DNA from 2 places in the Afipia carboxidovorans OM5 genome. Region 2 is predicted to be linked to the other one. Evidence: predicted binding sites of a transcription regulator. Region 2 holds the regulator's gene; the other holds the start of a gene.
What was found. Region 2 encodes HrcA, which represses chaperone genes, less so after heat shock. Its sites were predicted from a motif close to GTTAGCACTCNCNNNNNGNGAGTGCTAAC; they were not measured.
Positions count from the first base shown of each region.

Region 1 (11,326 bases), 760 kb from region 2:
TTACACCGCAAGCCGCACCGGCTACGTGACGTCGATCAATGCCGCGCCGGGCTTCGGCTCGACATGGTGCGGCGCGGCCTTCATTGCCAAGCTCTCTGCCGACCTCACCTTGATGAGCAACATCAAGTAGGTCTCCTCCTGAGCGAATGGGCGGCGGAGCAATCCGCCGCCTTTTTTTGTCTTGGGCTAGCCTGCCGGGGCAGGGCGAGTCTGTTCGGCAAGAACATATCCCTCGCGGGCGCCGCCTTTGTCCCGCACGATCGCGACATGGCACGGATGGAAGGCGTGCAGCGTGGAGCGATGGCCGATCGAGACGATCGTTGTCTCGGGCAGGCGTGAGGTGATCAGGCGATAGAGATTTGCCTCGCCCGCCTCATCGAGCGAAGCCGTGGCTTCGTCGAGCAGAAGCACCTGCGGTTTGTGCAACAGCGCGCGTGCGAGGGCGAGCCGCTGCTGCTCGCCGGGGGAGAGCATCTGGTTCCAGTGCCCGTTTTCATCCAGCCGTTCGGCCAACGCGGGCAGGCCGACGTCGGCGAGCGCGGCGGTGAGGTCGGCACGCGTAAATCCATCCGGGAGGATCGGGTAGGTGATCGCCTCGGCGAGTGTTCCGATCGGGAAATACGGCCGCTGCGGCAGCGCCATCAGCGTCGTGCCGGCCGGAAGCGTGATGGTGCCGCGGCCGAACGGCCAGATGCCGGCGATGGCGCGGAATAGCGTCGACTTGCCGGAGCCGGAAGGGCCGGTCAGCAGTGTGGACTGCCGTGCGGGCAAGGTCAGATTCTCCGCTGTCACAAGCCGTACGCCTGCCGGCGAATCGAGGTCCAAATCCGTCAGCGTGATATCGCGCGCCGCTTGCGGTGCGAGACGGATATCGCCGTGGCGCCTGGCGTGGGCGGCGGCCATCGATCGCTCGAAACCCTCGAGACGCTCGATCACCGCGAGCCATTCGGCCAGCTGGCGATAGGCGCCGATGAAGAACGACAGCGCGCCTTGTACGCTGAGGAAGGCGGAGGCCGCCTGCATCATGCCGCCGAGCTGGGTTTTGTGCGCGAAGTAAGCCGGCGCCACCATGACGTACGGAAAGATCTGGGCGGCCTGCCCGTAGCTCTGGGTGACGGCGGTGACCTTCTTGGTGCGGATCATGATGGCGTGCCAGTTGCGGATGATGGCGCCGAGCCGTTCCGAAAGCCGCGCGTGTTCGGCGTCGCCGCCCTTGAGCAGGGCGATCTGTTCGGAGTTCTCCCGCGTACGCACGAGGTTGAAACGGAAGTCGGCCTCGAAGCGCTGTTGATGGAAATCAAGCCCGATCAGCGGGCGGCCGATCAGGTGCGTCAGCAGCGTGCCGATGATCGCGTAGATCAGCGCCGCCCATACGAGATATCCGGGAATGTTGAACGACAGCCCGAACAGATGCAGCGGGGCTGCTTCCGACAGGCCCCACAGGATGATGACGAAGGAGACGAGCGTCACCACCGAATTGAGAAGGCCGAGCCCGAGCGTGAGGAACTGCTCGATAAAAATCCGTACGTCCTCGGCGATACGCTGGTCGGGGTTGTCGGCGACATCGCCGGCAAGCTGCATCCGGTAATGGGTCGCCTCATCCAGCCATTCGCCGAGATAGCGTTCCGTCATCCATTTGCGCCAGCGGATCTGGAGCCACTGGTTGAGGTAGAGTTGATAAACCGCAATGATGATGAAGATGCCGCCGACAATGAAGAAATAGATCGCCTCGTGAACGAAGGCGGCCCAGTTGTATTCTTGCAGTGCATTAAAAAAGCGATTGCGCCACTGATTGATGAGGACGTCGATTGCCACGGTGACGAGCTCGATTGCGACGATAGTCGCAAGCAGGACGCCGCCAGCCCACTTGTCCTCCGAACGGAAATAGGGACTCGCGAGCCGCCAGATCGTGGCGAGCGCCGATACGATACGTTTCACGAATGATCTCCTGAGGATAGGTCGTATTCAGCCGGCAAAAGAGCGGCGAAACGACAACGGGCGCAACACAGGATGCGATATAAATAACCTGTTGATTAAGACGAAAGTCACGGCGAAGTGTGCACCTCGCCATCTTGCATAAACGCAATGTGACATTTTAGCATGCGGCAATAAGGCAGGATTGGGGAACGATCAGGTCGGCGGCTTTCTGCGCTCACACGCGGCGCCGACGTGAGCATTGCTGTCCCTAAAACAGCCGGGTTCCGGGCGGCCGTTCCCGTCCGGAATCGCAGAGCGACCGGACGACAAACGGCAGGGGGAGAGCGATCGCGATGTGGAATCAAGTCTATAACCCATTCAACAATCAGGTTTTATCGACGCTGGCAGCGGCCATTCCGGTGGTCACGCTGCTTGTCTTGATCGCGTCCAACAAGGTCAAGGTTCATATTGCAGCCATCGTCGCGCTGATCGTGGCGAACCTCGTTGCGGTCTTCTTCTTCACGATGCCGGTGGACATGTCGATCCGCGCCTCGCTGCTCGGCGTGGTGATCGGCTTCTTCCCGATCGGCTGGATCGTGCTCAACGTCATCTACCTCTATCGCCTCACGGTGGAGAAGGGCGTCTTCGAAATTCTGCAGAACACCATCGGCGGCGTCACGCGCGACCGCCGTCTGCAGATTCTGCTGATTGCATTTTCGTTCGGCGCGTTCTTCGAGGGTGCGTCCGGCTTCGGCACTCCGGTCGCCGTGACCGGCGCGATCCTGATCGGCCTCGGATTCTCGCCGCTCGCCGCATCGGGCCTGTCGCTGATCGCCAACACCGCACCGGTCGCCTACGGCGCGCTTGGCACGCCGATCGCGGGCCTCTCGAGCGTCACCGGCCTCGACCCGTTCCTGCTCGGCGCGATGGTTGGCCGCCAATTGCCGGTGTTCTCGCTGATCGTCCCGTTCTGGGTGATCTGGGCGTTCGCGGGCTGGAAGGGCGCGAAGGAAGTCTGGCCGGCGATTCTCGTCACCGGCGTTTCGTTCGCCGTTCCGCAGTTCCTGATCTCGAACTACATCAACCCATGGATTGTCGACATCGGTGCGTCGCTGATTTCGATGGGCGCGTTGATTGGCTTCCTCAAGATCTGGCAGCCGAAGCACATCTGGACCTCGGCGACCCTCGGTGCGCATGACGAATCCGCCGCCACCATGGCGCCGGTGGTGCAGAACACCGTGAAGCCGACCCGCGCCGAAATGTGGAAGTCGCTGATGCCGTGGATCGTGGTCTGTATCGTGCTGCTGATCTGGGGCACCGACCACTTCAAGAATGCCGTCAACTCCTGGGCGACGATCAAGTATGCGGTGCCGGGTCTCGACGGCCTGATCATGAAGGTCGCGCCGATCGTGGCGAAGCCGACACCCGAAGGCGCAGTGTTCGCCTTCACCTGGCTGTCGTACACCGGCACCGGCATGTTGATCGCGGCGATCATCTCCGGCTTCCTGTTGGGCTACTCGCCGTTCGGGCTGGTGCGGGTCTATGCCAAGACCCTCAAGATCTGCGCCTACTCGCTGATCACGATCTGCGCGATGCTGGCGATCGGCACGCTGACCCGCCTGTCCGGCATCGACGCGACGCTCGGTCTCGCCTTTGCCGCGACCGGCGTGCTGTATCCGTTCTTCGGCACCTTGCTCGGCTGGTTGGGCGTGGCGTTGACCGGTTCGGACACCGCCTCGAACGTGTTGTTCGGCAACCTGCAGAAGATCACGTCGGAACAACTCGGCCTGTCGCCGATCCTGATGAGCGCAGCGAACTCGTCGGGCGGTGTCATGGGCAAGATGATCGACGCCCAGTCGATCGTGGTGGCCTCCACCGCGACCAACTGGTACGGGCACGAAGGCTCGATCCTGCGCTTCGTGTTCAAGCACTCGATCACGCTGGCCTGCCTCGTCGGCATTCTCGTGATGCTGCAGGCTTACGTCCATCCGTTCTCGGCGATGGTCATCAAGTAAGCCTCGTTGCTCTGCGACATACAAATCCCCGCGGCTTGCCGCGGGGATTTTTTGTTGAACGCTGTCGCGCGGTCATGTGCGCATCGTCCTCGGGTCTCGCCATCGCCGCCATTCGCAGCTAGAAGGCGATGAGACACGCGATGCGAAGAGGATGCCGATTTGAGAATTGCGATGTTGGCCGTGATGGCGGCGTTGATGGCGATGCCTGACGCCGCGCAGGCTCAGGAATTTCCGTTCGGACTGGAAGTCACGCTCGATGTGCCGCAGATGGCCGGCGCGCGCCGTCGCCCGACCATCGAGGTCGGCGACAATGGCGAGGCGAAGCTCGATTTGTGGTGCAAGACCGGCCGTGGCCAGTTCTCGGTGGCAGGTGACACTGTGATCTTCATGCCGGGCCAACTCACAGCGGACGTCTGCACGCCGCAGCTTGCGCAGGCCGATGATGCGTTACTTGCCAATCTTGCCAATGTCGCGAACTGGAAGCGCCAGGGCGACACCGTGCTGCTGATCGGCCAATCGACGCTACGCTTCCACGTCAACACCAATTGATGCGCGCGCAAGCCTTGAGAGGCGATGCTTACGCCTCGCGTAGGATCGTATCCGCGCAATCGGTCGCGGCCTGCAGCACGCCGCTATAGCCGCCGAACCCGGCATAGGCCGAGGCAAGGTAAAGTCCTTCGATCGGCGTCATCGGTGTGCGCTTCGGTCCGTTGAACAGCGAGCGCGGCGGAACGGGTGCGAAGCCATACACCGCGCCACCCGGTGCGCCGAGATAGCGCCGCACCGAAACCGCCGTGTTGAATGAGGCCGACACCACCGCTGCGGCGAGGCCGGGGAAGTGGCGGTCGAGATGGGCGACAATAGCGTTCTGCCAGCGCGCACGCTTGGCGCGGTAGCTGTCGATGTCGAGGCCGTCCCAGTTCGCAAGACTGTCGGGCGCGATCACCGACAGGACGTAAGGCGGTGCAGGCACGCCCGAATCGATCGCGGCATAATCGGCGATCGCTATCGGCGGCATTTTCTCGCCGGGCTCATCGGCCATCAGCGTCGTTGCCTGTGCGTAATCCGCGAGCCGCGTCATCCATTCCGGCAGCAATTGCGTGGAATAGGCGCTGACGCCGAACTCGCGCGGCGGCTTCGCAAGCCCGAGCGTGAGCGCAAACAGCGAGATCGAACTCGCGCGCGATTCATAAGGGGCGAGAAAAGGTTTCGCCTGCTTTGCGGGCAGCAGCGCTGCGACGGAGGCGGGCGCTGCGTTGCAGATTACGCGCGTGCCTTCTGCGGTCTTCGGGTCGCTGCCGTCCTTTGCGGTGTGATGAACGCGGAAGAGCGCGCCGTCCTTCTCGATGCCGGTGACGACGCGGCGCAGAATGGTTTCGCTGCCGGCTTTCTTGATCTCGCGCGCGAGTGCGCTCGAGAGCCGTTGCGATCCGCCGTGGACATAATGTCCGCCGCCGAGCAGCAGTCCGCCTTGCGCCATCGCGAAATACACCCACCACAGCGTCGCCGGATCGTCGTGGTAGTAGCAGAGGTTGGCGGCAAGTGCGCACTTCAGCGCCTCGTTGTCGCCGAAGGCCTGCTGCAGCTTCTTCGCAAGCGGCAGCTTCCAGTCGCGGATCGCAGGCGCGACCGACATCAGCGCGTTGTAGATGTCACCGGGCCGCCGCGAGGCTGCGTCGCCCTGCGCCAGTGCGCCGGCAGCGGAGGCGATCTGCTTCATCTCGTCGAGCAACCGGGCGATCGCATCGCGCGCCTCGGGAAAGCGTTCGCTAAGTGCCTCAAGCGCACCGTCGAAATCGTCCGGCACGCGAAGCGGCGCGGACAGCGGCCCGCCGCGAACTTCATAAAGTGCGTCGGCGCGGGTCCACTTCAGCGTATCGAGAATACCCGCGCGCGACAGCGTATCATGCTTGGGGTCGCGCGGGTCGTGCGGGTTTCCGGTTTCGTGCAGCGAGCCTTCGACGAACAGGTCGCCGACTTTGTAGCTCGACGCCGCGCCACCGACCGAGTTGCTCTTCTCGATGACGAGCACCTTGCGGCCCGCGCGCGCGAGCAGCGCGCCACTGGTCAGGCCGCCGAGACCGGCGCCGACGATAATGATGTCGTATGGCATTTAAGGTTGAACCGTATTGCAGCGAAAAAGTGCGGCCATCATTTCCACGCCGCCTGATCGGCGTCCCAGCGCTGGCCCTTGAGATCGGCCGCGACGCTGCGCACGAGGCCATCGTCATCGGTGTAGACCGCCTCGTCGTCACCCGGCGAAGTGTCGGCGAAATTAAGGTGCGGCCCCGGAGCCTCGTCGCGGGTGATCGAGGCGGGCACGCCGAGCCAGACCACCAGCCGTTCGGTCGTGCCGGGCTTGTCGGGCCCGACCAGTACGGAGAGCTCCAGCGTGTCGGTGAGGTTGAGCGCGGGCACGAGCGTATTGGGCCGTTTGAAGGTGAGCGTCAGTTCGCCCGTGGTGTCGCTCCATTTCGCGCCCGCAGGTTGTGCCGACATGATTTTGGAAATGCTGGCGGAGAGTGCGGTCGCGATGCGCTCGCGGTCGAGCTTGCCGTCCTTGTGCCAGGGCGCGGCGGGCAGGCGGATCGCGCGTTCGGTCTCGTAGCTGCCGGTGGTCCAGCCGGCTGCGACCACGCCCGGCAGACCCTTCAGCCGCGCAATCAGCGCTTCCGCGCGCTGAGGGTCGACATCGAAGCGGACGAACTGCGTGCCGTTGCGCAGTGCCGCGCAATCGGTGGTGAGGCTGTCGAGCGTGAGTTCGACATTATCGTTGCGCAGGCTCTTCAGCAGGTCGGCGAAATTCTCGCGCTTCACCTTCACCGCAAGCGACTGCGGCGACAGCTCGGTGAAGTCCGCGGGCATGTCGGCGGTATTGTCGTCGATCGCCTGTGCGGCATCGAATTCGCGCTGGTCGGATTCGGTGTTGTCGGTCGACAGAACCTCAGAGGTCTTGTCGCCGATCGTGATCTTGCCTTCAAACGTAATGGCCCTGTTCTCGGGCTTGCGCGTCAGGCTGATGCTGACCGGCAGCTTCTCTTCCGTCGTCTGCCCGGTGCCGGTGAGAGCCTTTCCGTCGGGCTTCAACTCGATGGCAAAGCGATCCTTGCGTTCCGAGGTGATGGAGGCCGAATAGCAGACGTCGAGCACAGTCGAGACCACCTTGCCGCCGTCCATGCTCTCTCGAATGAAGGCATCGACCGGCAGATCGCCCAGGATATCGCCGAGCCCGGTGAAGTAGCGGTTGTCCGAGGCGCTCGCGGCTCCCTTGGCGGTCTGCGCAAAACCGGCGGAGGTGGCGGCAAGACAAGTGACAAGACTGGCGACAAGCGCTGAACAGAGCACGGTCGAAAGGCGCATCGATGGGTATCCTGCTGCTTGCCGGGATTGGATTGCAGATGGCGCGCGGACCATAAACGCTTCTCGGCCGAATGTGCACCCCCGGCAAGGGAAACGCCGCTGTTCCGGCAGGCATCGCGCCCGGGACACGTCTGCGAGCAAGGCAAAAGAAAAGCCGCCCGAAGGCGGCTTTCCGGATTGATTGTGAAAGGGAAGGCCGGGCTCAGAAGCCCATGCCGCCCATTCCACCCATGCCGCCCATTCCACCGCCGGCGGGCATCGCCGGTGCGGCGTCCTTCGGCAGCTCGGCAACCATCGCCTCGGTGGTGACGAGGAGGCCCGCGACGGAGGCCGCGTCCTGCAGCGCAGTGCGAACCACCTTGGCCGGGTCGATGATGCCCTTGGCGACCATGTCGACATACTCTTCGTTCTGGGCGTCGAAGCCGAAGGTCTCGGTCTTGTTGTCGAGGATCTTGCCGACAACGATCGAGCCCTCGACACCGGCGTTCTCGGCGATCTGGCGGATCGGAGCTTCCAGCGCCTTCAGCACGATGTTGATGCCGGCCTGCACGTCGGAGTTGTCGTTGTTGATGCGGCCGACTGCCTTCTTGGCGCGAAGGAGAGCGGTGCCGCCGCCCGGAACGATGCCTTCCTGCACCGCGGCGCGGGTGGCGTTGAGCGCGTCCTCCACGCGATCCTTCTTCTCCTTGACCTCGATCTCGGTCGCACCGCCGACGCGGATCACCGCGACGCCGCCGGCGAGCTTGGCAAGGCGCTCCTGCAGCTTCTCACGGTCGTAGTCCGAGGTGGTTTCCTCGATCTGCGCCTTGATCTGGTTGACGCGCGCCTCGATGTCGGCCTTCTTGCCGGCGCCGTTGACGATGGTGGTGTTCTCCTTGTCGATCACCGCCTTCTTGGCGCGGCCGAGCTGCTTCAGCGTGACGTTCTCGAGCTTCATGCCGAGATCGTCGGAGATCACCTGGCCGCCGGTCAGCACCGCGATGTCTTCCAGCATCGCCTTGCGACGATCGCCGAAGCCCGGCGCCTTGACGGCGGCAACCTTGAGGCCGCCACGCAGGCGGTTGACGACGAGGGTCGCGAGCGCTTCGCCCTCGATGTCCTCGGCGATGATGAGGAGCGGCTTGCCGGACTGCACGACGGCTTCCAGCACCGGCAGCATGGCCTGCAGACCGGAGAGCTTCTTCTCGTGCAAGAGGATGTAGGCGTCCTCGAGCTCGGCCGTCATCTTCTCGGCGTTGGTGACGAAGTACGGCGAGAGATAGCCGCGGTCGAACTTCATGCCCTCGACGATATCGACGTCGGTGTCGAGCGACTTCGCTTCCTCGACGGTGATGACGCCCTCGTTGCCGACTTTCTGCATCGCCTGCGCGATCATCTTGCCGATGGTGCTGTCGCCGTTCGCGGAAATGGTGCCGACCTGGGCGACTTCCGAGGATGCCGCAACCGGCTTCGCACGCTTCTCGATGTCCTTGATGACGGCGGTGACGGCGATGTCGATGCCGCGCTTGAGGTCCATCGGGTTCATGCCGGCGGCAACCGCCTTGGCGCCTTCGCGAACGATCGCCTGGGCGAGCACGGTCGCGGTGGTGGTGCCGTCACCCGCGGTGTCGTTGGTCTTGGAAGCGACTTCGCGCACCATCTGCGCGCCCATGTTCTCGAACTTGTCCTCGAGCTCGATCTCCTTGGCGACGGTGACGCCGTCCTTGGTGATGCGGGGAGCGCCGAAGCTCTTGTTGATGACGACGTTGCGGCCCTTGGGGCCGAGCGTGACCTTCACCGCGTTGGCGAGGGTGTCGACGCCGCGCAGCATCCGTTCGCGCGCGTCGCCAGAGAATTTTACGTCTTTGGCCATGGGGAGTAACTCCTGATGGGGGTTTGTTGATCGTCATGGCCGGGCTTGTCCCGGCCATCTACGTCTTGTTGTTGGACTGATGAAAAGACGTGGATGCCCGGCATAAAGCCGGGCATGACGGTGGAACTCAGTCGATTTAGGCGAGCACGCCCATGATGTCGGACTCCTTCATGATGAGGAGGTCTTCGCCGTCGAGCTTCACTTCGGTGCCCGACCATTTGCCGAACAGCACGCGGTCGCCGACCTTGAGGTCGATCGGGATCAGCTTGCCGGTCTCGTCGCGGCCGCCGGGGCCGACCGCCACCACCTTGCCCTCGGAGGGCTTTTCCTTGGCGGTGTCGGGGATGATGATGCCGCCCTTGGTCTTTTCTTCGGCGTCGAGGCGCTTGACGACGACGCGGTCGTGCAGCGGGCGGAACGTGGTCTTGGCCATGGTGATGTCCTTCAGCTTGGGTTGCAGCCTTGTTCGGAACGAGAGGGCGAAGACGCCCATGGAGGATTAGCAGTCCCAATTTGGGAGTGCTAAAGGGGTTGCGGACGGGAAATATGGGCTGGCGGAAGCCCTGTCAAGCAACGTGGCTGATGCATAACGCCGAAGGTTAAGACCTTGGTGACGTCATGATACGATGCTTGATCGATCCCACGTTGAAAAGCCGCCGGGTCCCCTCGGGGTCCCATTGGGGGCGTCGTTGCTTGCCATGCCGGCAAACGTGGTTCATGACATGCGGGTAGGAGAATTCATGGTCAGTCTGCGCACCGTCCCGACATTGGCAGCCGTTTCGCTTCTTGCCGCCTTGATGGGTGGTTGCAGCAGTTTCAGCCTGAACGGTAACACGCCGACGGCTCAGGAACCGCCCGCGCCGCGCGAAATCCCCTCATCCATCCGGTCCGACGAACTGGTCGGCCGCTGGGGCCTTGCCGCCTACCACAAGCCGGAAGACCGGGCGCGGACCGAGAACGCCGCGCGCGGCCAGTGCCGCCAGCCCTACATCATCGGCAAGGGTCCGACCGGCGGTGTCATCATGCATCTCGCCGACGAAGCGACGCCGCAGGAGCTGCGCCTCAAGGGCAGCGAGAGCGGCAAGAATTATATCGGCCCCGAAGGCCCGGTCGGCAGCCCGCAGGATCGTGAGATTCTGTCCTTCGACGGCCGCGTGCTGACCACCCGCTTCCTCGATCCGGATGCTGCGACACGCTACGGTACGATGGTTTATGTGCGCTGCGCGCCGCGCGCATAGAAAATTAAAACCGGCTGCGCGGGCGGCACTTCTTTAATCCGCGAATCCTGACATCATGCCAGTGTCCCGAATTCGAAGTTCGCCCCACTTGCAGCACCTTCTATCGCGAACTTCTGAACCACCACACTAGCAACATGAGAATTCTTGCCGGACCGGCTGCGCTGATCGCAGGGCCCCATCGCGCGGTAGCGGTACTGTGCGTCACCATGATTCTGGGATGGGCGGCACTGTTCTATCCGCCCGCCCTCACCATGACCTATATCGCCGAGGCGCACGGCTGGTCGCTCGCGCTTGCGCTCTCCGGATTTTCGATCGCGCTCGGCACCTCCGGGCTGTGCGCGCCTTATGCCTGCGGCCTGATCGATCGGTACGGTGGTAATCCGGTGATGGCGGGCGGCGCGCTGATCGGCGCGCTCGGCCTCGTGCTGCTGCCGCTCGCGCCGAACTATCCGGTCTATCTGATCTCCTGGCTCCTGATCGGCGTTGCTACCGCCTGCTGCCTGTATGACCCCGCCTTCACCACGTTGACGCGAATCTACGGGATGGCCTCGCGCGGGCCGATCACCATCATCACCTTCGCCGGTGGCCTCGCCTCGACGGCGGGATGGCCGCTGATGCATTTCCTGATCGAGAATTTCGGCTGGCAGAGCGTCTATTACACCTGGGCGGCGGTGTTCACGTTCCTGATCGCGCCGCTGTACTGGTTCGCGCTACCGCGGCGCAAAGCCCCGGTGCAGAAGGCGCCTGTGGCCGTGACGGATGCGCCGCCGGCGAAGGCGCGGTTCATTCCGCCGCACGGGCTGCCGTTCATCCTGATGGCGGCGGGCTTTGCCGGGCATTCGTTCGTCATGTCGGGCGCGACCACACATCTCCTGCCGATCCTGCAGCGCGGTGGCATCGATGCCGGCACCGCGGTGATGATCGGCGCGATGTTCGGGCCCGCG
Region 1 is NC_015684.1:888,206-899,531, forward strand. Features, by position in the region: gene OCA5_RS04230 (TorF family putative porin) at 1-130, shown strand, start outside; gene OCA5_RS04235 (ABC transporter ATP-binding protein/permease) at 187-1,938, opposite strand; gene OCA5_RS04240 (L-lactate permease) at 2,271-3,932, shown strand; gene OCA5_RS04245 (META domain-containing protein) at 4,104-4,481, shown strand; gene OCA5_RS04250 (phytoene desaturase family protein) at 4,510-6,045, opposite strand; gene OCA5_RS04255 (hypothetical protein) at 6,084-7,292, opposite strand; gene groL (chaperonin GroEL) at 7,495-9,144, opposite strand; gene groES (co-chaperone GroES) at 9,281-9,577, opposite strand; gene OCA5_RS04270 (hypothetical protein) at 9,885-10,382, shown strand; gene OCA5_RS04275 (MFS transporter) at 10,517-11,326, shown strand, end outside.
Region 1: the regulator HrcA is predicted to act here: its motif matches at 9,643-9,671, upstream of groES (co-chaperone GroES).

Region 2 (11,326 bases):
CTCGTTGATGATGCGCAGCACTTCAAGGCCGGCAATCTTGCCGGCGTCTTTGGTGGCCTGGCGCTGGGCGTCGTTGAAATAAGCGGGAACGGTGATGACGGCTTGGTCGACCTTCTGGCCGAGGTGAGCTTCCGCGGTCTCCTTCATCTTCTGCAGGATGAAGGCGGAGATCTGCGAGGGCGAATAGATTTTGCCGTCGGCCTCGACCCAGGCATCGCCATTCGACGCCTTGACGATCTTGTAGGGGACGAGGTCCTTGTCCTTCGCAACGGTCGGATCGTCGTAGCGGCGGCCGATCAGGCGCTTCACGGCGAAAATGGTCTTTTCCGGATTGGTGACCGCCTGCCGCTTGGCAGGTTGGCCGACGAGGCGTTCGTCGTCGTCGGTGAGCGCAACGATGGAAGGCGTCGTGCGCATGCCCTCAGCATTCTCAATAACTCGCGGCGATTTGCCGTCCATCACGGCCACGCACGAATTGGTGGTGCCGAGATCGATCCCAATGACCTTTCCCATCGTCCCTCTATCCTTCTTTTTGCGGCGGATTGGTCGGGCCCTGTCGGCGCACCGCACCCAACCCCCTGAAAATCCAAGCGCGCAAGCCTGCGACGCTCCGCCTCATATAGGAGAGGCGCAGGGGGCCGCAAGGACCGGGTACCACGAAAGCCGTTATTCGGAGGCATTTATGCCGCCCGGTTAATATCCGGGAAGCCCTGTCCGCGACCCCCTGCCGACCCCTCGCCTGCGCCCTGTCGGCACGCGCCGGAAGCTGCTATCGAACCCGCGTTTCATCGAACCGCCTCAATCGGGCGTCAGGGAGCCTGCGATGATGATGATCTCCAGGAAGACACTCCGCCGGGCCGCAGCCGCGGCCTTGATGACGCTCACCGCCGCTCTCGCCCCGGCCGTCCCCGCGCTTGCCGCGGATGCGGTTTTCCCGGCAGGTGTGCGCATCGGCCTCGTGCCGCTCGACGGGCTCACACCATCCAAGGAGTTTTCCGGCTTCATCAGCGGCGATCAGCGCGTGCGGATCGGACTGTCGGAGATTCCGGAGGCCGCTTACACAGCAGCCGAAACCGCCGCCAAGCAGGAGAACATGCCGGTCGGCGCGCCGAAGCCGCAGGTCTTCGAGACCACCACGCGCAAGGGCTATCTCATCACCGAATCCGGCAAGGAAGGCGACACCGAGGTCGCGAACTACACGCTGCTTCTGCCCGGCAACAAGTTCACCGGCTATGCCATCGTTCAGGTTCGCGGCGAGGCGGGCGAGACTTATTCCGAAGCCAACATCCGCAAGATGCTCGCAACCGCGGTCACACGCCCCGAAGTGCCGGTCGACGAACAACTCGCCCAGCTCGGATTCAAGATCGGCGATCTTGCAGGCTTCAAGCACGTGCGCACCATCGCGCCGCGCTCGGCAGTGTTGCTCAGCGATGGCGACGATGACGCAAAGCTCGACAGCTCCGCCTACATCATGGTCGGCATCATGCAGGGCGGCCCGGCTCAGCCCGACGATCGCGGCCGCTTCGCGCGCGACCTTGCCTCGAACATCGTCGGCCTGCGCGACGTCAAGATGACGAACAACGAGCCATTGCGCATCGACGGATCACCCGGCTACGAGACGCGTCTCGACGGCGTCACCGGCACGGACAATACTCCGGTGCGCGTGGTGCAGTGGCTGCGGTTCGGATCAGGACAGGCGACGCTGCGCATCGTCGCGAGTGCACCGCAAAGCGAGTGGGGCACCGCCTTCACGCGCTTCCGCACGGTGCGCGACAGCATCAGCGCCAAATAGCAGCCGAGCGTTTAATTAAAACAGCTTTGGTCTCAGGTCAGGCGGCGGGCTTCGGTTCCGCCTTGGATACGCCGACAAGCGCCGGGCGCAGCACGCGATCTCCGATCATGTAGCCGGTCTGGATCACCTGCACGACGGTGCCGGGCGGCACCGAATTGTCAGGCACCTCGAACATCGCCTGATGGATGTTCGGATCGAACTTCTCGCCCGCGGCATCGAGCTTCTTCACGCCATTCTTCTCAAGCGCGCGATGCAGTGAACGCTCGGTGAGCTCAACACCCTCAATCAACGCGGTGAGACCGGGGTCGGCCGCGGCCCGCGCCTCCGCAGGCACGGCATCGAGCGCGCGCTGCAGATTGTCGGCGATTTCCAGAACGTCGCGCGCAAAGCCCGCAATGCCATAAGCACGTGCATCAGCCACCTCGCGCTGGGTGCGCTTGCGCAGATTTTCCATCTCCGCCAGCGTGCGCAGCATGCGGTCCTTGGCTTCCGCCGCTTCCTTGACGAGCGCTTCGGAGGGGGTCTCCTCCGGGTCGTCGGGCATGATGTAGGGCTTCGACACGCGCGGCTCACCGGGCTTGCTGCCCGCATTTTCTGCCGCCGCTTCAGAAAAATCCTTCTGGCCGTCGTTGTCGGTCATCACGCTTCCACTGTCTGATTGAAGAGGTTCTTGCTCGCCATATCGTCGTTTGCCGGGCAAAAATCAAGCGCGGGCGACCCCTCATGAAGGGCCACAAATACCGATCCGCACGCTTTACTTGCCGAGCATCTGGCTCACGATCCGCGCGGCGTAGTCCACCATCGGGATCACGCGCGCATAATTGAGCCGCGTCGGCCCGATCACGCCGAGCACGCCGACGATGCGGCCCGAGCTGTCGCGATAGGGCGCGGTGATGGTTGAGGAACCCGACAGTGAGAACAGCTTGTTCTCCGAGCCGATGAAAATCCGCACGCCCTCGCCCTGCTCGGCCAGACCCAGCAGATCGGCGACGCCCTTCTTTGTTTCGAGATCGTCGAACAGAAGCCGCACGCGCTCCAGATCCTCCATCGCGTGAAGGTCCTCCAAGAGATTTGCGTGGCCGCGCACAATCAATCGCCGTTCGTCACTCGACCCGCCGGACCAGGAGGCGACACCGGCCGCGATGATCTTCTGCGTCAACTGATCGAGTTCACTGCGGCGTTGCGCCAGTGCAGCTTCAAGCTCGCCGCGCACCTCGCTCAAGGTGCGGCCGCGAATCCGCGAATTGAGGAAGTTCGAGGCCTCGATGAGCGCCGACGACGGAACGCCAGGCGGCAATGCGAGGACGCGGTTCTCGATCTGCCCGTCTTCGGACACGAGCACGACGAGCGCCTGCTCGGGCTCGAGCCGCACGAATTCGATATGCTTGAGCCGTGGATTGGATTTTCCCGTCAGCACCACTGCGGCGGCGCGCGTGAGGCCCGAGAGCCGCATCATCGCATCGCTGAGCGTCGCCTCGATCGACTGCTGCTTGCCGATCGCGGCGAGCTGCGCCTGGATCGACTGCCGCTCGTCTTCCGTCAGATCGCCGACCTGCATCAGCGCATCGACGAAAAAGCGCAAACCGAGTTCGGTCGGCAACCGGCCGGCCGAGGTATGTGGCGCATAGATCAGGCCAAGCTGTTCGAGATCGGCCATCACGTTACGCACGGACGCCGGCGACAGTGGCACCGAAATCATCCGCGAGATATTGCGCGAGCCGACCGGCTCGCCGGTTGCGAGATAGTTCTCGACGATTTGCCTAAAAATGTCGCGGGAGCGCTCATTGAGCTGCGACAGCGCGGCGCCGGGCGTAATCAGCGCCTCTTTCGGGTCGTGGTGCGACAACCATTGCTCCTGAGGAAGTCGTGATCGAATCCGCCTTAATGTGTTCCCGCGATCCGCGCCTGACAAGCGCCTTGGCGACGGATATCGGCCTTGCCGGGCGAAGCCCGCCCCCCTAAAAGCAGCCCACGTTCTTTCCTGCTTTTCGGAGAAAAATATGCGTCCCAGCGGCCGCGCGCCCAACGAACTGCGCCCCGTCTCGCTCGAACGCGGCGTGGTGAAATACGCCGAAGGTTCCTGCATGGTGAAATTCGGCGACACCCGCGTGCTCGTCACCGCGACGCTGGAGGAGCGGCTGCCGCCGTGGCTCAAGGGTCAGGGCCGCGGCTGGGTCACTGCCGAATACGGCATGCTGCCCCGCGCCACCCATGAACGCGTCCGCCGCGAGGCCTCCGCCGGCAAGCAGAGCGGCCGCACCGTGGAAATCCAGCGCCTGATCGGCCGCTCGCTGCGCACCACCGTCGATCTCGTGGCCCTCGGCGAACGCCAGATCACCATCGACTGCGACGTGATCCAGGCTGATGGCGGCACCCGCACAGCGTCGATCACCGGCGCATGGGTTGCGCTCGCCGACTGCCTGCAATGGATGAAGGCACGCAACATGCTGAAAAACGACAACGTGCTGCGCGACAATGTCGCCGCCATATCCTGCGGCATCTATAACGGCACGCCGGTACTCGATCTCGATTACGCCGAGGATTCAGAAGCCGAGACCGATGCGAACTTCGTCATGACCGGCGACGGCCGCCTCGTCGAGGTGCAGGGCACCGCCGAGCGCACGCCGTTCTCGCAGGAGGAATTTCTGCAGCTGATGGCACTCGCGCAAAACGGCATCGGCCGTCTGGTCGAATTGCAAAAGATCGCGATGGCGTAACCACCCACAATAGGACGTTATGCCCGGCCTTGTGCCGGGCATCCACGTCTTCGATGATCTCAACAAATTTAAGACGTGGATGGCCGGGACGAGCCCGGCCATGACAAGGTTCTTTCAATGTCCAACCACCGCCACATCACCGGTCGCCTCGTAATCGCGACTCACAATCCCGGCAAGCTCGCCGAGATGCGTGAGCTGCTGGCGCCTTACGGCATCGAGGCGGTGTCGGCGGCTGAACTCAATCTCGATGAGCCCGAGGAAACCGGCACGACGTTTGCCGCCAACGCACGCATCAAGGCCACGGCCGCAGCAAACGCAACGGGCCTGCCGGCCTTCGCCGACGATTCCGGCCTGTGCGTCGATGCGCTCGAAGGTCAGCCGGGAATCTATTCGGCACGATGGGCCGGGCCGTCGAAGGATTTCATGGCGGCGATGACGCAGATCGAGCGGCTGCTGCAGGAGCGCGACGCGACCGAGCCCGCGCAGCGCAAGGCGCATTTCGTCTCCGCGCTGTGCGTCGCATGGCCCGACGGGCATGTGGAGGAAGTGGAAGAGCGCGTCGACGGCCAGATGGTGTGGCCGCCGCGCGGCACGGCTGGCTTTGGCTACGATCCCGCTTTCCTCCCCGATGGGCACGGGCGTACCTTCGGTGAAATGACAAGTATCGAGAAGCACGGCCTGCCGCCGCACGGCATGGGCCTGTCGCATCGCGCGAAGGCTTTCGTGAAGCTCGCGGAGATCTGCCTTGCGCGCTGACGCCCACAATGCTTTCGGCGTTTATGTGCACTGGCCCTTCTGCCTGTCTAAGTGCCCGTATTGCGACTTCAACAGCCACGTCCGCCACGCCGCGATTGATGAAGAACGGTTTGCCCGCGCCTTTGTGCGCGAGATCGCAACCACTGCGGCTCGCGCGCCGGACCGCACCGTCACCTCGATCTTTCTCGGCGGCGGCACGCCGTCCTTGATGAAGCCGCAGACGGTCGCCACGATCCTCGACGCCATCGCGCAGCACTGGAGCGTCGATAAGAGCGTTGAGGTCACGCTCGAGGCCAACCCGACGAGCGTCGAGGCGACGCGCTTTGCCGGCTATCGCGCAGCGGGCGTCAACCGCGTCTCGCTCGGCGTGCAGGCGCTCGACGATCAATCGCTGAAAGCGCTGGGACGCTTGCACACCGCGCGTGAAGCCCTTGATGCGGTGGCGATCGCACGCCGCGCGTTCAAGCGCTATTCGTTCGACCTCATCTACGCACGCCCGGACCAGGGCGTGCAGGCATGGGCGGGCGAGCTTCATCGCGCCATCGCGGAAGCAGCCGAGCATCTGTCGCTCTATCAGCTCACCATCGAGGAAGGCACGCCGTTCTTCGGCCTGCACCGCGCCGGCAAGTTGAAGACGCCGAACGAAGACCTTGCGCGCGCGCTCTATGACGTCACGCAGGAAATCTGCGCGGCGAACAATCTTCCCGCTTACGAGATTTCCAATCACGCCCGGCCGGGCGCGGAATGCCGCCACAACCTCGTCTACTGGCGCGGGCAGGAATATGCCGGTATCGGGCCCGGCGCGCACGGGCGGCTCGACATCGACGGCATTCGCCATGCGATCGCGACCGAGAAGCGGCCGGAGGTTTGGCTGTCGCGCGTCGAAGAAGAAGGCCACGGCCTCATCACCGATGACCTGCTCGATAGCGAGCAGCGCGCCGACGAGTTTCTGCTAATGGGCCTGCGGCTCGCCGAGGGTATCGACCCGCAGCGCTATGAAACGCTCGCCGGACGCCCGCTCGATCCGCATCGCATTGCTGCATTGAAGAACGACGGCGCGATCGTGATGGATATCAATGGCCGGCTGCGGGTGACGCAGGCAGGCTTCCCGCTGCTCGACGCCGTGGTCGCCGACCTCGCGGCGTAACGATGCTCTCTATTCGTCATGTCCGGCCTCGTGCCGGGCATCCACGTCTTCTTCATACTCACTTAAGGCGTGGATGGCCGGGACAAGCCCGGCCATGACAGAGAACAGGGAGCTGCCTACGCCCCAAAGCTCTTCGGCGAGGCGGAGGCGATCTGCCCACCGCCCGGCGCCGCGCGCAGCACCGCAAGGCCGCGCTCGTTGGTGCCGTTGCTGCGAAACCGAAACAGCCCGTCGATGCCGGTGAAGCCCGACGCATTCGTCAGCACATCGGCGGAGAAGCGTGGCCCGCCGGAGGAAACACGCGACAGCGCGGCAACGAGCGCCACCGCGTCGTAGGCAAGCGTTGCGGTGCGCACCGGGTCCTGCCCGTATTTGCCGCGATAGCGCTTGGCGAACGCACGATATCCCGACGGATCGGGCGCGGCGTAATAACCGCCCTGTAGACGCGGATCGGCAAACACCTTCGGATTGTCCCACAGTCCGGTGCCGAGAAGCTGCACGCGCTTCAGATCGGCGCCTGCGCTCGCAAGCTGGTTGGAGAGTTGCACCAGCACATCGCCGTCATCGGCAAGCAGCAGCGCATCGGCACTGCCTAGCGCCTGCGCGATGTTGCGCACGGCGTTCTGCATCTGCGCGGGATCGGTCGAGTATTTCTCAAACGCCGCCATCCGCGCGCCACGGCGCGATACCGCCTGCTTGAATGTCGCCTCGACCACATTGCCATACGCGTTTTCCGGCAACAGAGCCGCGAACGAACGCTTGCCGGTGCCGGAGGCATAATCGATGACGCGGTTGACATCGGACTCGGGCAGAAAACTCAACAGATAGACACCCTGCCCCGCAACGCTGGCGTCGGTCGAAAACGCGATCACCGGAATGTTGCGCGCGCGGGCCTGCTGCGCGACGCCCGAGACCGAGAGCGCGAACAAGGGGCCGAGAATAATTTCGGCACCCTCGCCGACCGCCTGCTGCGCGGCCATCTGCGCGCCTTGCGGCGTGCCGGTGTCGTCCTTGACGAGAAGCTGCAGGTCCGGGTTCTGGAATTCCGCCAGCGCCATCTCGGCGGCGTTCTTCATCGACTGGCCGACGATGCCGGCATTGCCCGCGCCGGACAGCGGCAGGATCAGCCCGACCTTGACCTGCCCCTTGCCGATGGCGGTGCCTTCCTGCGGCGGACCCGAAGGCCCGGGCGGCTGGTCACCCCCTCCGGTGAGCCCGGACATCCCTGCGCATCCGGCCAACAGCGGTGCACTCAGGACGAGCCCGACGGCACTACGACGGGTGGTCAACAGGTTCAATTTCGAGGGAGTGGTCGGAGACGTCATCGATCCTCTTTCAGACCCGTTCGCGGAACCGGCCGGGGAATTGGCAGACCGATAACGCGGCGGATTTTAGCTTCTTGGCGGTAACCATACGGGAAAACGAAGGATTTGTGACCCGCGAATTCCCCCAAAAGCCGTTTCGCGCCCGCCGCGTGATCTTTTTCACGCACCACAAGACGATCGCATGGCGAGAGGCTACACTCACTTAATGTCACCCCGTTCCTCTCCCCGCACCATCGACGCCCCGCCTCTCCGTGAAATACTGGTGGCTGGACACCGCATCATGGTTCCCAAGGCAGCGCCTGGCCTGCATCTCGCCGCAACGCCGATTGGCAATCTCGGTGACATCACGCTGCGCGCGCTGGAAACGCTTGCGGGCAGTGATGTGATCTGCTGCGAGGACACCCGCGTCACCCACAAGCTGCTCGAGCGCTACGGCATTACGGTGCCGCTGTCGCCCTATCACGAGCACAACGCCGTTGCCGCGCGGCCGAAGATTCTTGCTCGCCTTGCGCAGGGCGATGCGGTGACGCTGGTCTCCGATGCCGGTACGCCCCTGGTCTCCGACCCTGGCTTCAAGCTGGTGCGCGAGGCCACTGCCGCGGGCTTTGCCGTTCACGCGCTGCCGGGGCCTTCGTCCGTGCTCGCAGCCCTCACGGTTGCGGCCTTGCCGACCGACCGCTTCTACTTCGAGGGCTTTCTGCCGGCGAAAGATGGCGCGCGGCGCAACCGCATCGCGGAACTGGCACGGATCGACGTCACGCTGGTGCTGTTCGAATCCGGTGCGCGCCTGGCGGCCTCGCTGCGCGATCTCGCGGAGATTCTGGGCCGTCGTGACATCGCGATCTGCCGCGAGATGACCAAACTGCACGAAGACATCCGCCGCATGCCGCTGGCCGAGGCCGCAGCACGCGCCGACGAGCTTGAAACACGCGGTGAATTCGTGCTGGTGATCGGCCCGCCGTCGGCCGACGCCTCGCGGATGAGCGAGACCGAGCTCGACGATCTGCTGCGCGCACAGCTTGCGCACGGCAGCGTCAAGGATGCCGTTGCCGCCGCAGTCGAACTGTCAGGCTATCCGCGCCGCGAGGTTTATGCGCGCGCTCTTGCGCTCGCGCAGGAAGGTAAAAACGAAGGCAAAGACGAATGACAGCGCCCGGCGAGCAACCGGCCGCCGATCCCGCGCATCTCGCGGCGTTTCATCTCGGGCTCTCGGCCGAGCGTCGCGCATGTCTTTACCTCGCCGCCAAAGGCTACCGTCTGCTGGCACGGCGCTACCGCACCCCGCATGGCGAGATCGACATCGTGGCGCGACGGCGCGCGACGCTGGTGTTCGCCGAAGTGAAGGCGCGCAATTCGCTCGATGAGGCGGCCGCGAGCGTCACCGCGCGCCAGCAGCAACGCATCGCAACGGCGGCTTCCGTCTGGCTTGCCGCGCATCCCGACCATGCGAATCTGGATTGCCGCTTCGACGTGATACTGATTGCGCCGAAGCGATTTCCGCGCCATCTGGAAGCGGCCTTCGACACCACTTCGTTCTGATCCTCGTTTCATTTCACAGCCGGACCCGCCATGACCTTGAAAGTTGCCGTTCAGATGGACCCGATCGCGCGCATCAACGTGCGCGGCGATTCGACCTTCGCGATGCTTCTGGAGGCGCAGCAGCGCGGGCACGAACTGTTCTACTACACGCCCGAACGGCTCTCGCTGTTGGGCCGCGAGGTGATCGCGCCGGTGCAACCGTTGAGTGTCCGCGACGAGATCGGCAATCACTTCACGCTGGGCGACGCGACACGCGCCAACCTCGAATCCTTCGACGTGGTGCTGTTGCGGCAGGACCCGCCGTTCGACCTGGCCTATGTCACGACCACGCATCTTCTGGAGCGCATCCACCCCAAGACGCTTGTGGTGAACGATCCGACCAGCGTGCGCGACGCGCCGGAAAAAATCTTCGTGATGGAATTCTCCGACCTGATGGCGCCGACGCTGATCTCGCGCGACAAGGAGGAGATCGAGCTGTTCCGCAAGGCGCATGGCGACGTGGTGTTCAAGCCGCTTTACGGCCATGGCGGTGCCGCGGTGTTCCGGATCGCCGCGCAGGACATGAATTTTGGATCGCTGTACGATCTGTTCTCGACTACCTTCCGCGAGCCGTGGGTGGTGCAGGCCTTCCTGCCGGGCGTGCGCGCGGGTGACAAGCGCATCATCCTGGTCGACGGCGTATTTGCAGGCGCGGTCAACCGCGTACCGGCGGCCGACGATCTGCGCTCCAACATGGTGCGGGGCGGCGCCGCGAAGGCAACGGACCTCACGCCGCGCGAGCGCGAGATCTGCGAGCGGGTCGGGCCGCGCCTGAAGGAGATGGGCCTGCTGTTTGTCGGGCTCGATGTGATCGACGGCCATCTCACCGAGATCAATGTCACCTCGCCGACCGGCATCCGCGCCATTGCAAATCTCAGCGGGCGCAACGTCGCCGCCGACATCTGGGATGCGATCGAGCGAAAGCGCCGTTAAGAAATTTTTAAGCGCACCAAATACGAATGATCGCCTTAATCAATTACTGACAAAGATTTGGCAGATTAATCCCGCTTTCTCTTAGTTTGATTTTATTAAGTCGTATCCGCATCAATTGCAGATCGCCCTTTCATGTCCCTCGAAGTCTTCAGCGGCACATCGATTCCGCGCGAGCTCACGACGGCCGCGATGGAATACCTCTGGGCGAAGTGGAAAACCCTCTACGCCACCGGCGACCTGACGCTGCAGCGGCTGACCGAGGAATCGAACTACCCGCTGCGCGACCGTCTCGTCTTCCTGATGACCGCGGGCGACGACTTCGTCTACACCTATGTCGGCGCGGAGATTCAAAGAGCCATCGGTCGCGACCGTGCGGGCTCGCTGCTCTCGACCAGCGGCAATCCGATGCGCGGGGAATATGCGCGGGTCTATCGCAAGGTCGCCGACGACCTCATTCCGGCCTGCCTGCGCTATACGCTGCCGACCACGCAGAACGGCAAGATCTGGCAGCGGCTGATTCTGCCGGTGCCGATTGCCGACACCGCCGTCTGCCTCGTGGTCTATTCCGAGCTGATCGACCACCACAAGGAAGTCTACGACCAGCTTTTCCGGACCGCGCCCGACGCCATGGTTGTGGCCTGCCCGATCGCCAACGATGTCGGCCACACCAAGGACGGCTGGGTCATCATGATGAACGACCGGGCCCGCGACATGCTGGGGTTTACCCGCAGCATCGGCAATCTGCGGCTCTCGGAAATCCCGCAGTTTGCGGGGGTCGACGTCTGGGGCCGGCTTTATGGGCCGAACGTCTCCAGCGGATTGATTCCGGTGCCATCGGCCAATTTCGATATCGAGCTGATGCGCTTTCCCCATGTCTTCGGACTGAAATTGCGGCCCCGCCTGCCGCAGCGCATTTCCGACAATGTCGCTCTGGTGCCCAGCCTCGCCTGATGCGTTTCTGCAACGCTATCCTATTTTGTTCTTTTAATGTTCTTGCATTGACCCGTTAAAGGGGTAAAGTTCCACCAGCCCGTTGGCGCGAGGTGGACTCACAGATGGTTCAGCACGTCTCCACCAT
Region 2 is NC_015684.1:127,675-139,000, forward strand. Features, by position in the region: gene dnaK (molecular chaperone DnaK) at 1-513, opposite strand, end outside; gene OCA5_RS00580 (hypothetical protein) at 824-1,792, shown strand; gene grpE (nucleotide exchange factor GrpE) at 1,830-2,432, opposite strand; gene hrcA (heat-inducible transcriptional repressor HrcA) at 2,547-3,638, opposite strand; gene rph (ribonuclease PH) at 3,793-4,509, shown strand; gene rdgB (RdgB/HAM1 family non-canonical purine NTP pyrophosphatase) at 4,627-5,265, shown strand; gene hemW (radical SAM family heme chaperone HemW) at 5,255-6,412, shown strand; gene OCA5_RS00610 (penicillin-binding protein activator) at 6,529-7,737, opposite strand; gene rsmI (16S rRNA (cytidine(1402)-2'-O)-methyltransferase) at 7,943-8,884, shown strand; gene OCA5_RS00620 (YraN family protein) at 8,881-9,276, shown strand; gene gshB (glutathione synthase) at 9,307-10,248, shown strand; gene OCA5_RS00630 (PAS domain-containing protein) at 10,381-11,199, shown strand; gene OCA5_RS00635 (YifB family Mg chelatase-like AAA ATPase) at 11,304-11,326, shown strand, end outside.